Regions from separate parts of the Mycobacterium bourgelatii genome, predicted to be linked through region 1. Evidence: riboswitches for the same ligand, from Rfam matches in the RefSeq annotation. Region 1 holds a riboswitch; each other region holds the start of a gene.
What was found. Region 1 has a riboswitch for cobalamin ahead of G6N68_RS12800 (PPE family protein). Riboswitches for the same ligand answer to the same signal wherever they lie in the genome.
Positions count from the first base shown of each region.

Region 1 (7,618 bases):
CTTCGGACCACCATCCCGCGGCGTGGTAGCGGGCCGCTTCCTCGGCGCTGAACGCCGGCGAGGAGATCACGTTGAGCGCGCCGGCGTGCATCTTCCGATCATAAGGAGGCGCACGGACGTCCTGCGGCTTGGTTGGTCTGGCTCTATTTTGCTGACATTTGTCATTGACAGTTGTCGATGAAAGTGGATACGTTGCCGGAGTGCGAACGACTACGCGCGGAAGTGGGCCCGCCACCGAGCCGGGTGCCGCCACTGCAGCCGCGGCGGCCCCTAAGGGCGCGGGCGCGCGGGAATCTCAGCGCCTGCAAACCCGGGCGCGAATCTTCGATGCCGCGGTAGCCGAGATCGGGCGGCACGGCCTGGCCGGCGCGGACGTGGCCGCGATTGTCACGGCCGCCGGAGTAGCGCGCGGCACCTTCTACTTCCACTTCCCCACCAAAGAGCACGTCCTGGTCGAGCTGGAGCACGTCGAAGAAACGCAGATTGTGGCAAGGCTGCAGGCGAAGGCCGGAAGATCAACCGACTTGCGGTCGGTGCTGACAATGCTGGTACGTCAGGTGCTGGCTGCCGAGCGCAAATTGGGCCCGGTGGTGTTCCGGGACATGCTGGCGCTGCACTTCTCGCCGACCCGACCCGTCGAGGACGAACTCGGCGGACACCCGCTCGCCGAATTCGTCATCGCGGCGATCACTCGTGCCCAGCAAGCGGGTCGGGTATCCCGCGACCCGGACCCGGGCGAACTGGGCGTGATCTTCCTGACCGGGCTATTCGCGCTACTGGCCACCGCGGGGGGATCCCGCGCGAGGTCTGCACTTTTGGATCGGTATGTCACGACCATCGTTCAAGGAATGGAGGCGCCATGAAAGTCGACGAGAAGCTAGCCGAGAAAACAGGTATAGAGGGCTATCGCGACTTCCTGGTCCGGCGCGATGGTGAGGCGGACCTGGTGCATCGCCGCCTCACCAGCCGTGAGGAGTTCTTCGCGGGTATCGAAGACAATCCCGTCCGGTCCGCGTACCGCATCGACCGCCAGGTGTTCCTACGAAACCTGCGCCGCCGCAAGCCGGAACCGAACCTCGACCCTCAGACGCTGTTCGTGTTGGCGACCGCCAAGCTCAACCAAGCGGAACGATTCGGTGTGGCTTTAGGTGAAACGTATGGCGTCAACAGCGGCGACGACGCGTCGCCCGAACGGGTGTATGTGGAGCTCGAGGAGCACTACCACACCCGCCTACTGGCCTACGTCCTGGACATTTTCGGCCTGCCATCGCAGGTGGTCGTGCCACCGCTGGTAATGCGCCAATTCGTCAAGATGGGAGTTTTCGTGCCCGAGCGACTCGGCATCGCGTTCGTCGGTGCGGGCGAAATGGCCGGCTGTATTTTATTCGACGAATTGCGCCAAGTCGGCAAAGAATTGTTCGCCGACGAGCCAGACGTGGCGGAACGGATCGACCGCCTCTACACCGAGATATTGACCGACGAGATCGGGCACGTCGGCTACTGCGCTGCGCGCTGCACCCGCCCGGAACGTGCTTTGATGCGGCGGCTCTACCCGTACGTTCTCCGGCTGTTCGTGCGTCAGACCGCCGAGGTCAGCGTTCTCGTCGATGCACAGCGGCTCGCGACCCTTATCGAGCAGCCCTTCGATGTCGAGCGGCTGAGCGCCGGGCTACCGAACGAGACTTTCCTGGCCGCGCATCCATGACGAGCCTGGCCCGCTGACCTGCATCGATCGCATAAGCGCCGGCCCGCTCAGCGGTTCCAAGAATTCATCAAGAATCCTCCAAGGACGGCCCCGGACTCTAGTGTCGCCCGGATCCACCGGACTGCCTGACCTTCGAGGACACAACTGTTATGGCCATCTTGGAGTCGCCGCCGGCACCCCATCACGGACACTTCCACGCCCACCAACCCCAGCGGCATCCCTGGGAGATCGGGCTGCTCGTGCTGGTCATCGTGTCCAGCGTGGTCGTGTATCTGGTGGCGCTTGCGGTGGCGTTCTCGGGCAAGATCAGCATGCTGTGGCTGTCGATTCTGCTGTTCCCGGTGCTGCTCTACCTGGGTCGGGGCCTGATGTACGGCCGGCAGCGCGCCAACGGTGTCAAGATGTCTCCCACCCAATTTCCCGAGGGCTACTGGCTCGTCGTTGAAGCCGCGCAACGGTTCGGCCTCAGCGAGGTGCCCGACGCATACGTCGTGCTTGGAAACGGCCAGATCAACGCCTTCGCCAGCGGCCACGGCTTGCGCCGCTACGTCTGCGTTTACAGCGACCTGTTCGAAATCGGTGGCCAGGCTCGCGACCCCGAAGCGCTCGCCTTCGTCATCGGACACGAGGTCGGTCACATCGCAGCGGGCCACGCGTCCTACTGGCGGCAGCTCGCCCAGTTGGCGATGAAGATCCCGTTCCTGGGCTCGTCGTTGTCGCGGTCGATGGAGTACACGGCCGACAATTATGGCTACGCGTTTCGCCCCGCGGGCGCTGCTCGCGCCATCGGCGTGCTCAGCGCCGGCAAGTATTTGCTCAGGTCGGTGAGTTTTGACGAGATGGCAAACCGGGCCAGCACGGAGACCGGATTCTTCGTCTGGCTGGCAAACATGATGGCCTCGCACCCGGTGAACACCTGGCGTGCAGCGGCGCTGCGAAACAGGGCCATCGCGGGGTCGCTGTTCTTCCGGCCGACTCAGCTGGCGCCCGTAGTTCCGGCTCACGTTCCCGCACAAATGCCGCCCCAGATGCCTGCGCCGGGGGCAACCCAGATGCCGCCGCAGTGGTCACCGCCCCCTACCCGCACCTGGACGCCGTAGCCACCACAGTAGCCACCACATTCCTGATTGCTTGGGTTACCCAAGGACCGCTGAGCGGCGCCCGCGTGGGTGCCGCTCAGTGCGTATAGATGGCATTGACGTGGGACAACACCGATCCCAGTGACGATTACCGTGTGCGATTTGTCCTGATGGGTAAACCTTCCACATGACGCGGGAAAAGCACGATCTTGCGATACGCATGGCGAAGCTGGCACAGACCATCGCGACCCCACGCACCGTCGAGGAGATCCTGAACGACGTCGCCGCCGCCGCAATTGAGCTGATACCAGACACCGACACCGCTGGAGTTTTGTTGATTCACGGCAACGGAAGATTCGAATCGCTGGGGAGCGTGGACGAGCTACCTGCGAAACTGGACCAGCTTCAACACGACTTCCAAGAGGGGCCCTGCGCTCAGGCCGCGCTGCACGACACGATCGTCAGGACTGACGACTTCCGAAACGAAGCGCGCTGGCCACGGTACTCACCAGCGGCAATCGAACTAGGCGTGCTCAGCGGGCTGTCGTTCAAGCTGTTTACCGCCGACCGCACCGCCGGCGCGCTCAACCTGTTCGCATTTCAGCCCAACGTCTGGGACGCCGAGTCCGAGACCATCGGCACCGTACTGGCGGCGCACGCGGCGGCGGCGATTCTGGCCGGCCGCCACGACGAACAACTGCAGGCGGCGCTGTCCAGCCGTGACCGCATCGGCCAAGCCAAAGGGATCATCATGGAGCGATACGGTGTCGACGACCTGCGCGCCTTCGACATGTTGCGCGCCCTGTCGCAGGAGAGCAACGCCAAACTTGTCGACATCGCGGAACGAGTGATCGATACGCGCGCCAGCAACGCCATGAACTGAGCGTTATGCGTCACATCGTCCGAGCCGAAGTGGAGGGCGCACCGCCGACGATGGGAGAATGTCGACCGTTAGGCAATGACGAAGCAGGAAGCCGGTGTGAATCCGGCGCGGTCCCGCCACTGTAATCGGGGAGCAAACCTCATGAACCACGGCCGAAGGCTGGAAGGTGAGGCAAGCAGCGATCCGAGAGCCAGGAGACTCGCGTCATTGCGTCGTATCTACCCGGGGCGGTGTACCCCGAGAGAGACAGCCTGCCATGACGCTGCACGCACGATCCGGCGCCTGCGCCGCCATAGTCGTTGATCCATTAGCACTGCGGCGCCGCCGCCGTTCAGAAGGGACTGCCCCGCGCCCTCCGCGGGTGCCTGGTCGTTGCACGCTTTAAGGGCGGCCGACGATGAGCGCCCCGATTTGGATGGCGGCACCGCCCGAGATGCATTCGGCCCTGCTCAGCAGCGGCCCTGGGCCCGGCCCGCTGCACGCGGCGGCACAGGCGTGGCTGTCGTTGAGCACCGCCTACACCGAAACGGCCGACGAGCTGACCGCGCTGCTGGCCGCGGTACAGGCCGGAGACTGGGAGGGCCCGACCAGCATGGCGTACGTGGCCGGCCATCTGCCGTATCTGGGATGGCTGGTCCAAGCCAGCGCCGATGCTGCCGCGATAGCCGCGCAACACGAGACCGCGGCCAGCGCCTACACGTCGGCCCTGGCGGCGATGCCGACACTGGCCGAGTTGGCCGCCAACCACGCCACCCATGGGGCATTGGTGGCAACCAATTTCTTCGGCGTCAACACCATTCCGATCGCCCTGAACGAGGCCGACTACGCGCGGATGTGGGTGCAGGCCGCCACCGTGATGAGCACCTATCAGACGATCGCGTCCACGGCATTAGCCGCCGCGCCGCAGACCACCGCGGCACCGCAGATCGTGGTGGCCGAGGCCGATGCCCAGCAGGTCGCCGCGGCTGAGGCGCTACCGCTGCCACCGGACCAGCAGATGGACTTCTTCCGGTGGTTGCAGGACATCGGCTATATCGACTTCTACGACACCTATGTACAACCGCTGATCAACGCGCTGTCGGAACTGCCCTACTTCCAGGCGATGTTTTCCGGATTCGACCCGTACCTGGTCATCCTTGGCAATCCACTCACCTACTTCAGCCCCTTCAACATCGCGTTCGCGCTGGGCTACCCGATGGACATCGGCAGCTATGTCGCCTTCCTGTCGCAGATGTTCGCCTTCGTCGCCCTGGATCTCACCGCGGCGTTCGCTTCGGGTAATCCCGCGACGATCGGTTTCACCATCTTGTTCGTCACGGTTGAAATCATCGGCACCGTCATCACCGACACCATCGCACTGCTGAAGACCCTGCTCGAGCAAACTTTGGTGATCATTGCGGCGGTGGTGCCCTTGCTGATCACTCCGCTGGTCCCGTTGGCCGCCGGCGCGGTGCTGGCGCCGATCGGCATCAAGGGTTTGGCAACGCTGGCCGCGGTGCCCCCACCACCGGCACCGGTTGCGCCCATACCGCCGTCACTCGCGGCCCTTGCCCCAACCGTCCCTTCTTCCGCTCCCGCGCCCACGCCGGCTCCCGCCGAAGCGACGGTCTCCCCTGCCACACCGACCACGTCCCCACCCCCGACTGCTGCACCGCCCACAGTGACCGGTGCGGGCATACCCACGCCGATGGCCGCCTTCGACTATCTGATGGGCGGCCTGAGCTCGGACGCCAAGCGGTCCGCCGCTACCGGCGCCCGAAAGAAGGCGGCGGACTCCGATGCGGCCGAGGCCCCGGCGGCGGCCGTGCCGGCGCAGGCTCAGGCCGCGGCGAAACGGCGAAAAAGGGCCAAGGCCAAGGAAATCGACCGGGGTTGGGGGTTCATGGACCTCGAGTCGGACAACGACTTGGCGGAGCCTTCGGTGGGTGCCTCGAACCAGGGCGGTGGAACGCTGGGTTTTGCCGGCACCGTTCGCCGCGACGACGGCGGGCGCGCGGCAGGTCTGATCACCCTGGTCGACGCTGCCTACGACGGACCCCGCGCACCCGTCATGCCGAGCACGTGGGATCCCGACGCAGGAGCGTCACCCGAGGTGCCACCCGACTCGCCTGAACGCTGACGCGCTACCGGATCAGCCGCTCTTCAGGCGAATCTTCCACCGCACAAAGCTGAGGTAGAACACGCTCAGCACCGCCAGCATGGCCATGTCGAACAACCACGCGCCGGGCGTGTGATGCCAGTGTGAGTCCTTGGGCACCTGCGGAACCGGACACAACTTGGTCAGGTCGATAGTGGACGCCGAGGTCGCAAAGCCCCAGCGGGCCGGGGTGAGCCAGGACATCTGGTCGAGCCCAAAGCGGTTGGTCACGGGGATCATGCCGCCGGAGAACACCAGCTGCGACATCACCGCCACCACGAGCAGGGGCATGATCTGTTCGCTCGTCTTGGCCAGCGACGACAGCACCAACCCGAGCATCGCCGAGGCGACCGTCGTCGCCGCGATGTCCGCATACAACTCCAGCGCGGCGCTACCCAACACCACAGCGCTCTCTTTGGGACCCGGCTTCCCGAGCAGCGCGATCACCGTGACGATCGCCGACTGGATGAGCGCGAGCACGGTGTAGACGCACACCTTGGCCAGCAGATACGCCGTGGTCGACAAGCCGACCGCCTGCTCGCGCAGGAAGATCGCCCGCTCACCGATCAGGTCGCGGATGGTCAGTGCCGTGCCCATGAAGACCGCACCGACGTTGAGCAACACCAGAATCTGCGCAGGCTCGGTGGGTGCATCGCTGGTCAAAGGCGGGGCATTGAAGCCGACGTCGCCAGGCACCGACATCGACAGCGCACCCATGATGAACGGCAGTATCGCCAGGAAGATGAAGTAGCCGCGGTCGGAGACGATCAACCGCAACTGTCTTCGCGCGATCGTGGAGAACTGGCGAACCAGGCTGGTATGCGCCGCCTCGCCCAACTCCGCCGGTTTCTCGGCCGGTGGCACCGGCGGTGGCGGCCCCGTCCTGGCCAGATAGCGGGCCTTGGCCCCATCCGGATCGTCGGCGACCGTGCTGAAGATGTCGGCCCAGTTGGTCGTCCCCATGGACGGGCCGATCTGGCTGGGTGGCCCGCAGAAGGCCGTCTTGCCGCCAGGAGCCAGCAGCAGCACCTGGTCGCAGACGTCGAGGTAGGTCAGCGAGTGGGTGACCACCAGCACCACACGACCGGCGTCGGCCAGCTGCCGCAACATCGTCATGACCTGCCGGTCCAGCGCCGGGTCCAGACCCGAAGTCGGCTCGTCAAGGATGAGCAGCGAGGGGCCGGTGAGCAACTCCAGCGCCACCGACGCACGTTTGCGCTGACCACCGGAGAGCTTGTCGACCCTGGTCTCGAGGTGCTTGGTCATCTCGAGTTCCTCGAGCACCCGGGCCACGACCTGTGCGCGGTCCTCCTTGGTGGTGTCGGGCGGCAGCCGCAGCTCCGCGGCGTACATCAGCGCCTGTTTGACGGTCAGCTGACCGTGCACGACGTCATCCTGCGGGACCATGCCGATCCTGCTGCGCAGCGAGGCGTATTCGGAGTGCACGTTGTGCCCCTCGAACGTCACCGTGCCGCTGGTCGGGTGCGTGTATCCGGCGACCAACTTGGCAAAGGTCGACTTGCCCGCGCCCGATGGGCCGATGACCGCGGTGAGCATTCCGGGCCGCGCGGAGATCGAGATGTTGTCCAGCAGCGTCTTGTTGCCCTCGATCGTCCACGTCACACCACGTACATCCAGACCGCCGGTGCGGGTTTCGAGCAGGCTCTCTTCTCGGCGTGCCAGCGAACCGTTGGCGAAGACGAGGTCGATGTTGCCGATCGTGACCACGTCGCCCTCGCGCAGCACGGCCGACTCGACCCGGGTGCCGTTCACGAAGGTGCCGTTGATGCTGCGGTTATCGCGAATCTCGGTGC
Region 1 covers NZ_BLKZ01000001.1:2,944,788-2,952,405, reverse strand. The annotation lists gene G6N68_RS12825 (class I adenylate-forming enzyme family protein) at 1-91, opposite strand, end outside; gene G6N68_RS12820 (TetR/AcrR family transcriptional regulator) at 201-863, shown strand; gene G6N68_RS12815 (hypothetical protein) at 860-1,705, shown strand; gene G6N68_RS12810 (M48 family metallopeptidase) at 1,855-2,805, shown strand; gene G6N68_RS12805 (GAF and ANTAR domain-containing protein) at 2,972-3,667, shown strand; cobalamin riboswitch at 3,709-3,888, shown strand; gene G6N68_RS12800 (PPE family protein) at 4,065-5,786, shown strand; gene G6N68_RS12795 (FHA domain-containing protein) at 5,799-7,618, opposite strand, start outside.

Region 2 (7,618 bases), 2.1 Mb from region 1:
GGTCAGGGTGGTGCCGGCGGTGCGGTGGGCACCGGTGGCACCGGCGGCACCGCGGGTAGCGCGGGCGACGGCGGCAAGGGCGGCGCCGGTGGCGCCGGTGGCAGCACCACGCAAGCCGGTGGCAAGGCCGCGGCCGGTGGCGCGGGCGGCAAGGGCGGCCAAGGCGGCGCCGACGGTGGCGCCGGCGCTGGCACCGGCGGCCAGGGCGGTACCGGCGGCCAGGGCGGTAAGGCCGCGGATAACGGCATCGGCGGTGTCGGCGGCGTAGGTGGCATCGGCGGCACCGGCGGCAGCAGCACCTTTACGAACGGCGGCACCGGCGGCCAGGGCGGCACCGGCGGCAACGGCGGTGACTCCGGCACCAACGGCCAAGGCGGCAACGGCGGAGCGGGCGGTACCGGCGGTACTGGCGGCACGGGCAGCCTTGGCAACGAAGGCGATGGTGGACTACCCGGCGACAGTGGCGGCATCCACACCGACACCACTGGCGGCACCGGCGGCACCGGCGGCGCTGGAGGCGCCGGCTCGCCCTAATCCGGGCTGCCGCGGACGCCGAGCGGTCGCATGCCGTCGCCGAGTGTCACGCCAGCGTGGCGCTGCACGTCGAGCGCCGCGCCAGCGTGACGGTCGGCGTCAGAGTTCCGCGCGGACCTCGCGCGCCGCGGCGACCATGTTGCGCAGCGACGCGGTCACCTCGTCGACGGTGCGGGTCTTGAGACCGCAGTCGGGATTGACCCACAGCCGTTCGGCCGGCACCGCGCGCAAGGCCGCACGCAGCGACTCGGCCATCTCCGCGGTGCTGGGCACCCGCGGCGAGTGGATGTCGTAAACACCCGGTCCCACGCTGTTGGCGAAGCCGACCGCGTTGAGGTCGTCCAGCACCTCCATGCGCGATCGCGCCGCCTCGATGGAAGTCACATCGGCGTCCAGGTCGGCGATGGCGCCGATGATCTCGCCGAATTCCGAGTAACACAGGTGAGTGTGGATCTGCGTCGAATCGGCGACGCCGGAGGTGGCCAGACGGAAAGAGCCTACGGCCCAACGCAAATACTCCTTCTGGTCCGCACGGCGCAGCGGCAGTAGCTCACGCAGCGCGGGCTCGTCCACCTGGATCACGGCAATACCGGCGGCTTCCAGGTCCACGGTCTCGTCGCGAATGGCCAGCGCCACTTGGTAGGCGGTGTCGGCCAATGGCTGGTCGTCGCGCACGAACGACCACGCCAGGATGGTGACGGGCCCGGTGAGCATCCCCTTGACCGGCTTCTCGGTCAGCGATTGTGCGTACGAGATCCAGTCCACCGTCATCGGTTGGGTGCGGGACACGTCGCCGTACAGGATCGGCGGACGTACACAGCGGCTGCCGTACGACTGCACCCAGCCGTTCTGCGTGGCGAAGAAGCCCTCCAGCTGTTCGGCGAAGTACTGCACCATGTCGTTGCGTTCCGGCTCACCGTGGACTAGCACGTCCAGCCCCAGTTGCTCCTGCAACTCGATGACGTCGGCGATCTCGGCCCGCATCCGCCGGACGTACTCGGCATGGTCGATCTCGCCGGCCCGCAGGGCGGCTCGTGCCTTGCGAATCGCCGGGGTCTGCGGATACGAACCGATCGTCGTCGTCGGCAGGGGCGGCAGCTGCAGCCGGGCGTCCTGGCTGGCGCGGCGCTGCGCCGCCTCACCCCGGTGGGTGCCCGACGCGACGATCGAGTCGATGCGGCTTCGCACCTGCTCGTTGCGCAGACGCGGATCGCGCTTGCGCGATGCGACCGCGGCATTGGACGCCGCGATCTCGTCCGCAATCCTTCCGGCGGCGTCGCGTCCCTCGCGCAGTGCCTTCGCGAGCACGACGACCTCACCCACCTTCTCGGCCCCGAACGCCAGCCAGCTGCGCAAGGCGTCGTCCAGGTCGGTTTCCGGTTCCAGCGAATACGGCACATGCATGGTGGAACACGACGTCGACACCGCAATGGCGCCGGCCGATCCGTGTAGCGAAGCCAGCTTGTCCAGCGCCGCCTCCAGGTCTGTGCGCCAGATGTTGCGTCCGTCGACGACGCCCGCGACCAGTGTTTTGTCGGCCAGTTCCGGCGCACCGGCCACCGACGTTTGCGCGCCGGCCACGAAATCGACACCGATGGCCTCGACCGGGGTGCGGGCCAGGGCCGCCAACGCGGGGCCGGGATCGCCGAAATAGGTGGCGACGTAAATCGCCGGCCGGTTCTTCACCTTGCCCAAGGTGTTGTAGACGGCCTCGGCCAGCGCGGGTGCGTCCGGCGAGATGTCGGTCACCAGCACGGGTTCATCGAACTGCACCCACTCGGCGCCGCTGTCGGCGAGCAGTGCGAGCAGTTCGGAGTAGATCGGGAGCAGTTCGATCAGCCGCCCGATCGGTCGAGCCGTGCCGTCCACCCCCTTGCTCAGCAACAGGAAGGTGAGCGGGCCGATGACGACCGGGCGGGCTGGAATGCCTTGCGCCTGAGCCTCTTTCAGCTCGGACAGCACCTTGTCGGGGTGCAGCGCGAACTTGGTCGACGGCCCGATCTCGGGTACCAGGTAGTGGTAGTTGGTATCGAACCACTTCGTCATCTCAAGCGGCGCGATGTCCTCGTTCCCCCGCGCGGCCGCAAAGTACCGATCAAGGTCGTCGGAGATCTTGTCGACCCGCGCCGGCAGCGCACCGAGCAGAACCGCGGTGTCGAGCATCTGGTCGTAGTACGAGAAGGTGTTCACCGGGATCGAATCCAGGCCTGCGGCGGCCAATCCCGCCCAGGTGTCGCGACGCAGGTCGGCTGCGATGGACTCGAGGTCGGAGCGGGTGGTGCGCCCGGCCCAATAGCCCTCGGTGGCGCGTTTCAGTTCGCGGCGCGGGCCTATGCGGGGAGAGCCAATGATGGTCGCGGTGAATGATTTTCGATTTGCCAGCTGGATCACGAGACGGTCCTTCAATCGACGGGGTGGTCACCGCCCGCGGACGAATAGCCGATCCGGTTTGCGGTGCACATCCAGGCGCATAACCACTACCGGTACGACCAAACGCCCATTCCACGAGGCGCTGAGCCGCCGGACGCGGCGCGTCCGGCACAGCCGGCAGGTCTTCGGACTCACAGGCGCGCACCCGGTGGTGCTCCTACTGGCCGTCGCTTCCCAGTCCCGGATTTCTAGGGACCAGTGCCTTATGACGGCGGTCGTTCCTGCATACCGCTGCGGGACAGTCCCGGACTCGCACCGGGTTCCCTCTCACGAGGCGTCATGCTTCGTTTCGATGCCGGCGCCACCTGGGCGTCGGCAGACCGACTGCACGGTCAAGGCTACGCCGGGCCTGCACGTGCGTCTCGGCGGTTCCGTTGGCTCGATCCGATCGTCTGCACCAGGGGGTTTTTCGGTGAGCAAGTCGGCCATCTCTATGGGCCTGTGCAAAGAGCACATTAATTTGCTTACGCGTTAGTGAATTTGACCAATGCTCAGCTGTGCTGCACCCGGAATTGTGACAAATCGCACTTCCGCACCCTGATCGTCCGGGGGTCGGTCCTGCCATTTGTTGTCTCTTTAGCCGGCATTGATCGCAGATTCCGGCTGTCGCCGGCTGGGAGGTCGCGGGATGTCGTTCATCAGTGTTGCACCGGAATTGTTGTCAGTGGCGGCCGCGGATTTGGTAGAGATCGGGACGTCGATCGGTACGGCGAATGCGGGGGCGGCGGCGTCGACCACGGCCGTGCTGGCCGCGGCCGAGGATGAGGTGTCGACCGCGATCGCGGCGTTGTTCGGCGCACACGGTCGGGAATATCAGGTCCTGAGCACCCGGCTGGCGCTGTTTCAGGACCAGTTTGTGCGGGCGCTCGCCACAGGGGCGGATTCGTATGCGAGCGCCGAGTCGGCCAATGTTGCGCAGGTTTTGCTGGACGCGGTGAACTGGCCGACCCAAACGTTGTTGGGGCGTCCGTTGATTGGTGATGGTGTGAGCGGGTTGGCCCCGGGGGAGTCGGGTGGTCCGGGCGGGTTGTTGGTTGGCAACGGCGGTGCCGGCGCGGCTGGCGGCGTAGGCCAGGTCGGCGGAAACGGCGGTGCGGCCGGGATCTTCGGTGTGGGCGGGACCGGGGGTGCGGGCGGAGCTGGCGCCGCCGGTGGGACCGGGGGTGCCGGCGGATGGTTGTTTGGCGCGGGCGGCGCTGGTGGCGTTGGCGGATCCGGTGCAGGCACCGGGGGCGCCGGTGGCAGCGCAGGGATCTTCGGCAATGGCGGGGTCGGCGGCATGGGCGGGGTCGGTGGCGGGACCGGCGGGGTCGGCGGTAATGCCGGGTACTTCGGCAGTGGCGGCGCGGGTGGTGTCGGCGGTACGGGCACAGCCGGTATGGACGGGCTGGTGACGGGTGCCCCCGGTGACCCCGGTTCCGCCGGTAACCCAGCCGGGAACGGGGGCAACGGATCTGGCGGTGGAGCTGGCGCTGCCGGTGGTACCGGTGGAGCGGGCGGCCGCGGGGGTTTGCTGATCGGTGACGGCGGCGCCGGCGGCGCCGGCGGCGTTGGCGGTGCCGGCGGGGTTGGCGCGGCCGGTGGTGTGGGTGGGGCGGGTGCCCATGGCACGGCGAACCCGCTGGGCGCCGGTGGTGACGGCGCGATTGGTGGCAACGGTGGCCTTGGTGGGTCCGGTGGGTCCGGCGGTGACGGTGGTGTGGGTGGCGCCGGCGGCGCCAGTGGTCTGTTGGGGAAGGCCGGGCTGGCCGGAAATGGGGGTGCTGGCGGTTCCGGGGGGCTGGGCGGGGCGGCCGGTGACGGTGGCGCCGGCGGCGATGGGGGCACCGGATTGGTTGCCGGTAACGGCGGGGCGGGCGGCCGTGGTGGTGACGCGGGTATTGGCGGTGCCGGTGGTAAGGGCGGCGCTGCGGGCGGGGTTGGCGGGCGGACTGGCGCGGCCGGTGCGACCGCCGGTGATCACGGAGCGGGTGACGGCGGTAACGGCGGGGCTGGCGGTAACGGCGCGGCGGCAACGGAGGCCGGTGGCGACGGTGGTCGGGGTGGGGCCGGCGGTGATGCCGGCGTCGTGGGCAATGGTGGGGTCGGTGGTAGGGGCGGCGACGGGATGGCCGGGAAGGATGGTGTGTCGCGCGTCGATGCGGGAAGCGGATCGGGCGGAACGGGCGACGTCGGTGGGGCCGGTGGTGTCGGCGGGGCTGGCGGCGCGGGCGGAACCCTGGCCGGTAACGGCGGTGATGGTGGCGCCGGGGGCAAAGGCGGGGCCGGCGGTGCCGGCGGCAAGGGAGCCAACGGTGAATTCCGCCCGGGGGCGGGCAGCAAGGGCGCGGATGGTTTTGATGGCGGCATCGGCGGGGCAGGCGGTTCCGGCGGCGCCGGCGGGGCCGGCGGTGCGGCGCAAGCGACTTCGGGTCACGCCGGCAGCCAGGGTGTCGGAGGCGCCGGCGGTGACGGTGGCGCCGGCGGGATCGCCGGAGACGGCGCCAGGGGCGCAACCGGCTCCTGGAGCGTCAACCAGGGCACCGGCTTTGGCACCGGCGGGGCCGGCGGGAAGGGTGGTGACCCGGGCGCCGGTGGCGCCGGAGGTGCCGGCGGTGCCAGCACCACCGCCGCGGGTGTCGACGGTGCTCATGGCCTCAGCCCGACCACCGGTGGCAACGGCGGCCGCGGCGGCTTCGGGGCTCCTGGCAACGCTACCTCGCCGAATGGAGGCGCCGGCGGTGCCGGGGGCGACGGTGGGCGGGTGGGCAACGGCGGGGCTGGCGGCGTGGGCGGCAACGGCCTGGCCGGTGCAGACGGCACCACGTTCGGGGAAGCGGGTTCCTCCGGTACCGACGGCGGCAACGGCGGAAACGGCGGGGCCGGCGGGGCTGGCGGTAAGGGCGGGGCCGACGGGGGCGACGGTGGGGTCGGTGGGGGCGGTGGTAATGGCGGCTCCGGCGGGATCGGCGGGGACGGGCGAGACGGTGACAATGGCTCAACCTTGGGAGCGAACGGTCAGGACGGGGGGCACGCAGGTAAGGGCGGCAACGGCGGGACCGGCGGAAACGGGGGGACTGGCGGCACCGCGAGTGCGAATGGAAACGCGGGCATCGATGGCGTGGGTGGTGCCGGCGGCAAGGGCGGGGTCGGCGGCGTCGCCGGCAACGGCGGTAACGGCGCCGCCGGCACATGGGGCGTCAACGATGGCGTCGGTGGAAAAGGTGGGAATGGAGGCAACAGCGGTGCCGGCGGAGTCGGTGGGGCCGGCGGCTCCGGCTCCACCAACGGGGAAAACGGCAGCACCAGCACCACGTTCGGCGGCAGCGGGAATGGCGGCAATGGCGGCAGCGGCGCCGACAACACCGCGTTCGGCGCCCCCGGAGCGGCCGGTGGCCGCGGCGGCGACGGCGGTCTGTACGGCAACGGTGGTAACGGTGGCGCCGGCGGCGCCGGCGGCCAGGGCACCCCAGGTCTCTCGTTCGGTAGTAAGGGCCAATCCGGTGGTGACGGCGGCACCGGCGGGATGGGCGGGGCCGGCGGTGCCGGCGGTGATGGCGGCAAGCTGGGCGGCTTCGGCGGGAAGGGCGGTACCGGCGGGGTCGGCGGCACAGGCGGCAACGGCGCCGACGGCGTCGCTGGTGCCGACGCCACCACGCAAGGCGGCAACGGTCAGGCCGGGGGATCCGGCGGTAAGGGCGGTTCGGGCGGCATAGGCGGTGACGGCGGCGCCGGCGGGAAAGGGTACGTCGGTTTAAATGGCCAACAAGGGGTCGGCGGTGCCGGTGGTGCCGGCGGTAATGCCGGAAGCGGCGCCAACGGCGGTCACGGGGCCAGTGCCCCCGACACCGCTATGGGTGGGGCAGCCAACGGCGGTAGCGGCGGCAACGGCGGCAACGCCGGTGCCGCGGGTGTAGGGGGCGCCGGGGGAGGCGGATCCCAACCAGGTCAGAACGGTGCGACCGGCCAGGCAGCCCACGGCGGCAACGGCGGCAATGGCGGCAACGCCGGCATCGACATCCTCAGCGGTAACGGCGGGACCGGCGGCGCCGGCGGGCATGGCGGTGACGGCGGGTCTATCGGCAACGGCGGTACCGGCGGACGGGGCGGCGACGGCGGCTTTCCCTCGACCTTCGGCCAAGCGGGCACGGGTGGCGCGGGGGGCAATGGCGGCAATGGGGGGCAACTGAGCGGCAATGGTGGCACTGGCGGGGCCGGCGGAAGCGGCGGCATCGGCATCCGCCCCGGCCAGGTCGGTGGCGCCGGCGGCGTCGGCGGTGACGGGGGCGCGGCTGGAAAGGTCGGCAACGGCGGGACCGGCGGCGCCGGCGGTACGGGCGGGGGCGGCGGCGAGAACGCCATCGGCGGAACCGGAGGAACCGGTGGCGCCGGTGGCGCCGGTGGCACCACCAACGGCAACGGTGGAGCGGGCGGAGCCGGCGGTAAGGGCGGCACCGGCGGGATCGGCGCCACGGGACAACAGGGCAGCACGGGCGGCAAAGGCACGTTTGACGCTGGCGCCGGCGGCACCGGCGGTGGCGGCGGCGAAGGGGGAGTCGGTGGCACCGGCGCGACCGGTGGTGCCGGTGGAAACGGTGGGGCCGGCGGCACAGCGGTAGCCGGCACGAAGGGCGCTCAAGGCGTGGGCGGGGCCGGCGGCACCGGCGGCCAGGGC
Region 2 covers NZ_BLKZ01000001.1:5,020,372-5,027,989, reverse strand. The annotation lists gene G6N68_RS21460 (PE family protein) at 1-534, shown strand, start outside; gene metE (5-methyltetrahydropteroyltriglutamate--homocysteine S-methyltransferase) at 634-2,925, opposite strand; cobalamin riboswitch at 3,064-3,301, opposite strand; gene G6N68_RS21450 (PE family protein) at 3,593-7,618, shown strand, end outside.
Region 2: linked by a shared signal. The riboswitch ahead of metE (5-methyltetrahydropteroyltriglutamate--homocysteine S-methyltransferase) and the one ahead of G6N68_RS12800 (PPE family protein) in region 1 are both predicted to bind cobalamin.

Region 3 (7,618 bases), 700 kb from region 1:
CCCGATCCGGCTGTGAAAGCTGGTCAGCACGCCCGTCCCGACCAGATAGCCCAATGACGTGCTCCATGCCAGCAATGCATGGTGCACAACGACCGTCACGCCGATCGCCGCGGTCCAGAACCAGAGCTGACCCCACTGGGTAGGCCGGTGAATCAGCGCAGCGATCAGCGGAACGACAAACAGGAACCCCAGGCCCTGCAGAACTCCTTGCACGCCTTGCACGACCAGCATCGTGCGCAGATTTCGGCGCCCACGATCGTCGAGCAACTCGAGCAGGTACCGAATGATGATGCTCACCGCCGAACCTCCAGTTGCTCGGCGACCTCGAGTTCGGTGTTCCTCTCCTGCTCCCACAGCCGTGCGTAGATTCCGTTGTTGCCCAGCAATTCCGGGTGCGTACCGGCTTCGGCGATGCGGCCGCGGTCTAGTACGACGATGGCGTCGGCACCCCGAATCGTGTTGAGCCGGTGGGCGATCACCAGTACCGTCCGGCCACGCGCGACCTCACTGAGTGCCTCCTGGATGCGGGCCTCGTTTTCCGGGTCGGCGCTTGCGGTGGCCTCGTCGAGCACCAGGATGGGACGGTCGGCCAGGATCGCCCGGGCGATGCAGACGCGCTGTCGTTCACCGCCGGACAGCGCCGCGTCTTCGCCGACAACCGATTCGAAGCCGCGCGGCAATGCTTCGATCGTGGACAAGATTTGGGCTTTCGCCGCTGCGCTGCGCACCGCCACGTCGTCGGCGTCGGGGCGACCGAGACGGATGTTGTCGCGAATGCTCATGGCCGACAACAGATGCGAGTCTTGGAAGACAAACGCGACGTGTTGATACAACTCGGCCGGGTCTATGTCGCGCAGATCGACTCCGTACAGTTCGACCGAACCTTCGCACGGGTCGTTGAATCTGGGCAACAGCTTGGCCAAGGTCGACTTCCCGGAACCGGACGGGCCGACCAGCGCGGTGATCGTCCCGCGATCGAGACGAAGGTCTATTCCGTTGAGTGCGACCGTGTCACCGTAGGTGACCCGCACGCCACGCATTTGCACTACCGGCCCGGCGGTCGCGGGATCGAGGTCGACGGGCCCATGCGGCGTCGGAAGCTCCGGGGTGGCCAGCAATTCCCGGATCTCGCGATACACCTTCAGCGCGGTGACCAAGGGGTGCACCGACATCAACAGGGTCATCCATCCTGACGTGATGACGGTGCCGAACACCAGGAACGCAATGAAAACTCCCAGCGGGAGATCACCGTTGGCGGTGAGGATTCCGCCCGTCGTCGCCACGACGAGCAGGATGCTCGGCGGTGACAGCAGTATCTCCGCGGTGACGCTCGCGACGCTGGTGGACTTGGCCCAGTCGAGGAAGAAGTGCGCGAAAGCGCGCGACACCTCCCGGAACCGTCGACTCGCCGCGCCCGGCGTGCCGAAAGCCTTCACGACACCGATGCCGTTCACGAATTCCACGGCCGCGCCGTTGAGGCGCGCCAGCCATTCCATGAACTCGGGATACTTGGTCCCCGCGCTAGCCGCGGCGCGTTGGTACGCCGCCGCCCCGGCCAACACCGGGAACAGGGTGGCCAACGCCATCCGCCAGTCGAGAACGAAGAGGTAGACGAACGCCACCAGAGGCGGCACCGCGGCCGCGCTGATCTCGACGATCGAGTGTGCGATGAGCCGGTGCAGCGCGGCTACGTCATCTTCCACGGCCTTCTTGACGATCCCGGAGTTGCGATCGCTGAACCAGCCGAGCGGCACCCTGCTCAGCTTGGCCAAGAGTTCGCGGCGGATTCGAAACGACACCCGGATGTCGGCGAGATGCGTCATCACACCCGCGGCCAGGACGCCCAATTGCCTTGCCGCCAGCGCGACGACCGCCACGATGATGATCGGCCAAACGTCGGTGTCGCCCACGAGAAGTCGCCGGCTCACCTCCACGACGGCGAACAGCGGAGCCATGCCGGCCAGCGAACTGACCGCGGCCAGCAGGCCACAGCCGATCAGAGTTGCCCTCGCTGACTTGAGAATTCCCGGCGGTTGCGCGGCTGTTGGTTCAGTGTCTGGACGCACGCACACCCTCCGTCGCAACTGTCTTGCCGCGGGCCGACCCCGTAATAAGGCTCTATCTCAGCACGTTTGAGAGCACATTTGAGGCCGAGCTGCCACCCGCGCGCAATTGCGTCAACAATAGATCTGCCGGTTCCTCATGCGAAAGATTTGCAGTAACGTCGGGGGCATTGCCTGACGCAGCGATTCGCGGGAGGTGGCTTGATGGATAAGTCCACACCTGACTTCGGCGCCGCGTTCCGTAGACGTTGCTGACTCCCCCGTACGCCCGTGCGTCGGCTAATGATCCCGGCTGACCCCGCCGTCCCGCGGCACGATTGCGCTAAGTGCAGCCCGCGGGGGCGGTGGGATGCGACAATGTCGCGCGTACGGCGATGATGATGCAGGAAGCCGGTGCAAATCCGGCGCGGTCCCGCCACTGTCATCGGGGAGCGACCCTCACAGGCCACGGCTATTGGTTGGAAGGCGAGGCGAGCGGTGATCCGAGAGCCAGGAGACTCACATCATCGCGTCCTGCTAACCCGGAGCGGAGCACTCCGGAGAGAGCTGGCGCCTTATGACGCTGCACGTGTTGCCCGGCGGTCTCCCGTCCGTACCGGCTGATGCGCTGGGCGCAGCCACGCGCTTGTCCTGCGGGACCGGTTGGCAATGACCGCCCCGGTGTGGATGGCTTTCCCGCCGGAGGTGCACTCGGCGCTGTTGTCGAGCGGCCCGGGGCCGGGTCCGCTGCTCGCCTCCGCGGCGGCATGGAGAGCGCTGAGCACCGAATACGCCGAGGCCGCCAATGAGCTGGTGGCGCTGCTAGGCACGGTCCAGGGCGGTGCCTGGGAGGGCCCGACCGCCGCGGCGTACGCCGCCGCCCACCCACCGTTTCTGGCGTGGCTGACGCAGGCCAGCGCCGACACCGCCGCGACGGCCACCCAGCAGGAGACCGTGGCCGTCGCCTACACGACCGCGCTGGCCGCCATGCCCACCCTCGGTGAGTTGGCCGCCAACCACGCCACCCACGCGGCGTTGGTGGCGACGAATTTCTTTGGGATCAACACCATTCCGATCGCGCTCAACGAGGCCGACTATGTCCGGATGTGGATTCAGGCCGCCACGACGATGAGCAGCTATCAGGGCGTCTCGGCCGCGGCATTAGGTGCATCGCCGCCACCACAACCGGCACCGGTGATCGTGAAGGCCGATGGGGTCGCCGCCCCCGCGGCTACCTCATCCGACCCGTTCACGGCGATCAGCGACTTTTTCGCGGCAGTCGAAAGAGTCTTCAACAGTGTCGGCGCCGAAAGCGGCGGCGACGTGATCTCCTACATCTTCAGCGTTCCGCCCGGCACGGATCCGGTGTCGTGGTTCGTCGGAAAGATGGGCTCCTTGTCGTCTCCGGTCACCGGCTACCCAGCCCTGTTGCAGGGCCTTACGAGCGCGGCGGGGAACAACCCCGCGTTGCTCGCGTTGGCCTACTTGTTCGGTGCGGCCGCGATCGGCTACGACCTGACGATCCAGGTCATCCAGTTTGTCGTCACCTTTCCGCTGCTAGGGGTCACCTTGGCCGCCCCGCTGCTGGCCATCCCGGCGGGACTTGCCGGGCTGGGGGCTGCCGGCGTTGTGGGCATCGTCGAGGGGGCCTTCCACGCGCACGCGGACGTGGGCGCGATCCCGGAGGCGCCCGCCATCCCCGCCGTAACCCCTGCGCCGTCGTCGGTTTCGGCCGCTGCAGCTCCGGCCGCGACCCCGCCGGCGGCAGCGCTCACGGTTGCCCCGACGACTCCGATCGCGGGTCCCACGGTTGCCACACCCCTGGGGCCCAGCGCACCACCACCCTCGGGTGTGGGCGCGGGGCCATTCCCTTACCTGGTGGGCGGCGCGGCCAGGATGAGCCTCCTGGCAGGCGCGCAGATCGGCGTCAAGCGCAAGGCCCCCCAACCGGATACCGCGGGGCTCCCGGCCGCCGCCGCGGCAGGCGCGCGCGACAAGACCCGGTCGCGCCGCAAGCGGCGGGACAAGGTCGACATGAAAGGCCGCGGTTATGAATACATGGACTTGGACGGCGGCGCGGTCGACGACCCCGGCCCCGCGGCGCCGACCGCCGCATCGGACCGGGGTGCGGGACCCCTGGGTGCCGCTGAGGCAGCACGCCATGAGCCCCTTGCCCACGCCGCCGGGCTGACCACGCTCACCGACGACGGATTCGATGGCGGGCCACGAGAGCCGATGATGCCGAGCACCTGGGCGCGGGGGCCGTCCTGGGATAGCGAATCATGAACCGGGAGGCGACATGTCTTTCCTCGTGACGCCGGAGTCGTTGGCGTCGGCGGCAGCGGACGTGGCGAATATCCGTGCGGCGCTGGACGAGGCGCGTGCGGCGGTCGCGGCTCCGACGACCACGTTGGTGGCTGCCGCCGCCGATGAAGTATCGGCCGCAGCGGCCGCGCTATTCGCTGGTTTCGGTCGGGAGTTTCAAGCGATCAGCTTGCAGGCCAACGTATTTCATCAGCAGTTTGTCGAAACGCTGAGCGCGGCAGCCGCATCCTATCTGGACATCGAGACGCTCAACGCTTCGTCTCTGATCGGTGCACCCGGCGAGGCGCTGCCCGCCGCCAGCGTTGCCACGTTGATCATGGGCGGCACGGGCAACCCCCTCCCAAATCCCGCCTATGTGAACAACATCTACAACGCCTACATCGCGCCGCTCATCGCTCCGCTGACCGCGATTCCCACCGGCTTGACCACCCCGGAGCAGGGCTTCCCGCTGACGGGTCTGAACAGTTTGACGTTCGACACGTCGATCGCGCGTGGAGTCGAAATCCTGCGGCAGGCGATCGCGGCTCAACCGGCGGACACCCAAACCGTCGTCTTCGGCTTTTCCCAGAGCGCCACCGTCATCACCAACTACCTCAACGGCATAGCCAACGGTTCGATCCTGCCGCCGAACCCGGCGGATGTACGGTTCGTGCTGGCCGGCAATCCCAACAATCCCAACGGCGGCCTGTACGAACGCTTCACCGGCCTGTACATCCCCGGCTTCAATCAGACTTTCGGCGGTGCGACCCCAAACCTGGCCTACCCCACCGACATTTACACCATCCAATACGACGGCTTCGCGCACTTCCCCCGGTACCCGCTCAACTTGCTGTCGGTCGCCAATGCCTTGGCCGGCATGTATTACGGCCACCTGAGCCCCACTCCGGCGTACGAGGCCCTGACGGCGGGTCAGCTCGCGTCCGCGGTCGTCGCGCCGGTTTCTCCGGGGGTTACTGGCAACACCACCTACCACATGATCCCGAGCCAGAACCTGCCGCTGCTGACGCCCCTGAATCTGCCGCAGCCGCTGCACAACCTGATCCAGCCGGTGGTGCGGGTGTTTGTCGATATGGGCTACGGCGATATCGGCGGACCCCACACGGAGTATGCGAATCTGCCCACCCCGGCCGGCCTGTTCCCGCTGATCAACCCGGTCACCGTCGGGAATTACCTGGTCAAGGGCGTCTTACAGGGCGTGCAGGCTGATCTGGTGTTGGCTGGTTTGCTGCCGCCGTCAGCGATGCCGGATACCTATCCCTTTGTGCCGATGCTGGATCCGGGTCTCACGATCAATCTGGGTCAGCCAGATATGACTTTGGTGTCGGCGGTGACGACCGCCGTCGGCAACGGGCTACGCCTGCTTCCGATCCCGCCCTTCGGCGCCGGGGGAACTACGGCTTAGTGGCGCCGTGCCCGCCTCGAACGTGCGGGAAAAGCACCAACTCCCGCGCCGCCGGGGCCACAGGCCACACACCCGACGACTGGGCCGTCGCCCTACTCGCGCCGACCGTGCGGGAAAAACACCCACTCTCGCGCCGCCGGGGCCACAGGCAACACACTCGACGACCAGAAGAGCAGCACCAGTGAAGAACCGGCCAGTCAGCGACGACGCTCCCGCGAACCGCGGCGCCTGGGACGCGGGTCGGCCGAGTCCTCTGAGTCCGCCGCGCTGTCCTGACACTGCGGGCACAGGCCGCGCAGCGTCAGACCCGCCTGATCCGAAAGTGCGAACGAACTGCCCGCCATCGCGTGCTGCAGCGCCGAACTCAGCTGTCCCGCCGGCACCTCGATCATCGCGCCGCACTGAGTACATACCGCGTGGTGATGCGGGGCCGTCGCCAACCCATACGTGGTGACGCCGTCGTCGAGCGTCAAGGCGTGCAACACGCCCTGGTCGACCAGCGTGGTGACCGTGCGGTAGATGGTCGCCAAATCGGGCGGCCGCGCACCTGGGGGAAGCGCGCTGATCAGCCGCTGCCGGATATCGGCCACCGACAGGTGCCCGTCAAACGGCTCCAACACCGCCAAGACCTGAATCCGAGAGGCCATGCGTCGCAGTCCCCGCGCCCGCAGCAGTTCGCCTATCCGCTCGCTGAGCGCCGGTTCCAAGCCCAACGGTTCAGTGGTCACCTGCCCAGTGTTACGCCGGGTGCCGAGGATTGCCAGTGCCGCGCGGTCTGTATTTTCACCGGCATCGATTACTTCACCGTCGGCAGATCGGGACTGGACACGTCATAGGTGCGCCCGGGCTGCGTCAGCAGTGCCGCCAGCTTCTCGGCTTTCTCCTCCGCCCGGTCGGTGGTCCCCCAGATCACCACGCGCCCGTCGGACAACGTGAGGGTGATCGAGGACACCGAGGGGGCCGCGATCCGGCCCACCTGACCGGCGACCTCCGGCCGCAACGTGGTCAACACCTTGAGGGCCGCCAGGGTGGCCGGGTCATCAGGGCCCGGGTTGTCGACGTCGAGGTACGGCAGCGCCGGCGGCGGCGGTTCGGTCGCGAAGTCGACGCCGTCACGGTCGAACAGGTGCGGGCCGTCCGCAAAGTCCTTCACCACCAACGGCACCCGCTCGACGATGGTGATCCGCAGCGCCGACGGGTATTGACGCTGCACTCGCGCGCTGGCCACCTTGCGGATCGCGGCGACCCGATCGGCCACCTCGCTCGTGTTGATCTGCAACAGCGGCGTTCCGGGCCGCACCTGCGCCGCCTCGAGCACCTCTTCCTGGGTGACCGCCCCGGTGCCGACGACGATGATGTCGCGCGCCGACATCGCCGGCGTGAAATAGAGGATCAGTCCCAGCGCCACCCCGAGTACCGCGACTCCGATGGTCGCGAGCAGCATTCGCAACCCCCGGACAACGCCCCGCGCAACGGGTTTGGGTTCATTGGTCACCTGCCCACTGGCACGTCGCTTCGCCTCACGACGTGCCTGCTCGATCGCCCGGGCCCGGGCCTGCGCGGCACGGCGTTCGGCACGTTCGCGGCGAGCGCGCCGCCGTGGGCCCTCGAAATCCTCTGGCTCCGCCTCGGTTTCGCCGTCTTGCGGCTGGGCTTCGACCGGCTCGGTGGCGGCGTCCGAGTCGAGGGGCGGGTCGGTATCCGGACGGGTGCCCGTTGGTTCTTCAGCCAGATTGGTCGGCGGACCGTCTTCCGGCTCGGTCACTGCAATACTCCCGGCCGTCCCGGGGCGCTGCGGTTGACGCGCTCCCGCAGCGCCCGCACGATCTCCGGCCCCAGCATGGTCACG
Region 3 covers NZ_BLKZ01000001.1:3,643,574-3,651,191, forward strand. The annotation lists gene G6N68_RS15815 (ABC transporter ATP-binding protein) at 1-297, opposite strand, end outside; gene G6N68_RS15820 (ABC transporter ATP-binding protein) at 294-2,066, opposite strand; cobalamin riboswitch at 2,404-2,583, shown strand; gene G6N68_RS15825 (PPE family protein) at 2,712-4,328, shown strand; gene G6N68_RS15830 (PE-PPE domain-containing protein) at 4,342-5,769, shown strand; gene G6N68_RS15835 (Fur family transcriptional regulator) at 5,967-6,497, opposite strand; gene G6N68_RS15840 (cell division protein FtsQ/DivIB) at 6,566-7,501, opposite strand; gene murC (UDP-N-acetylmuramate--L-alanine ligase) at 7,531-7,618, opposite strand, start outside.
Region 3: linked by a shared signal. The riboswitch ahead of G6N68_RS15825 (PPE family protein) and the one ahead of G6N68_RS12800 (PPE family protein) in region 1 are both predicted to bind cobalamin.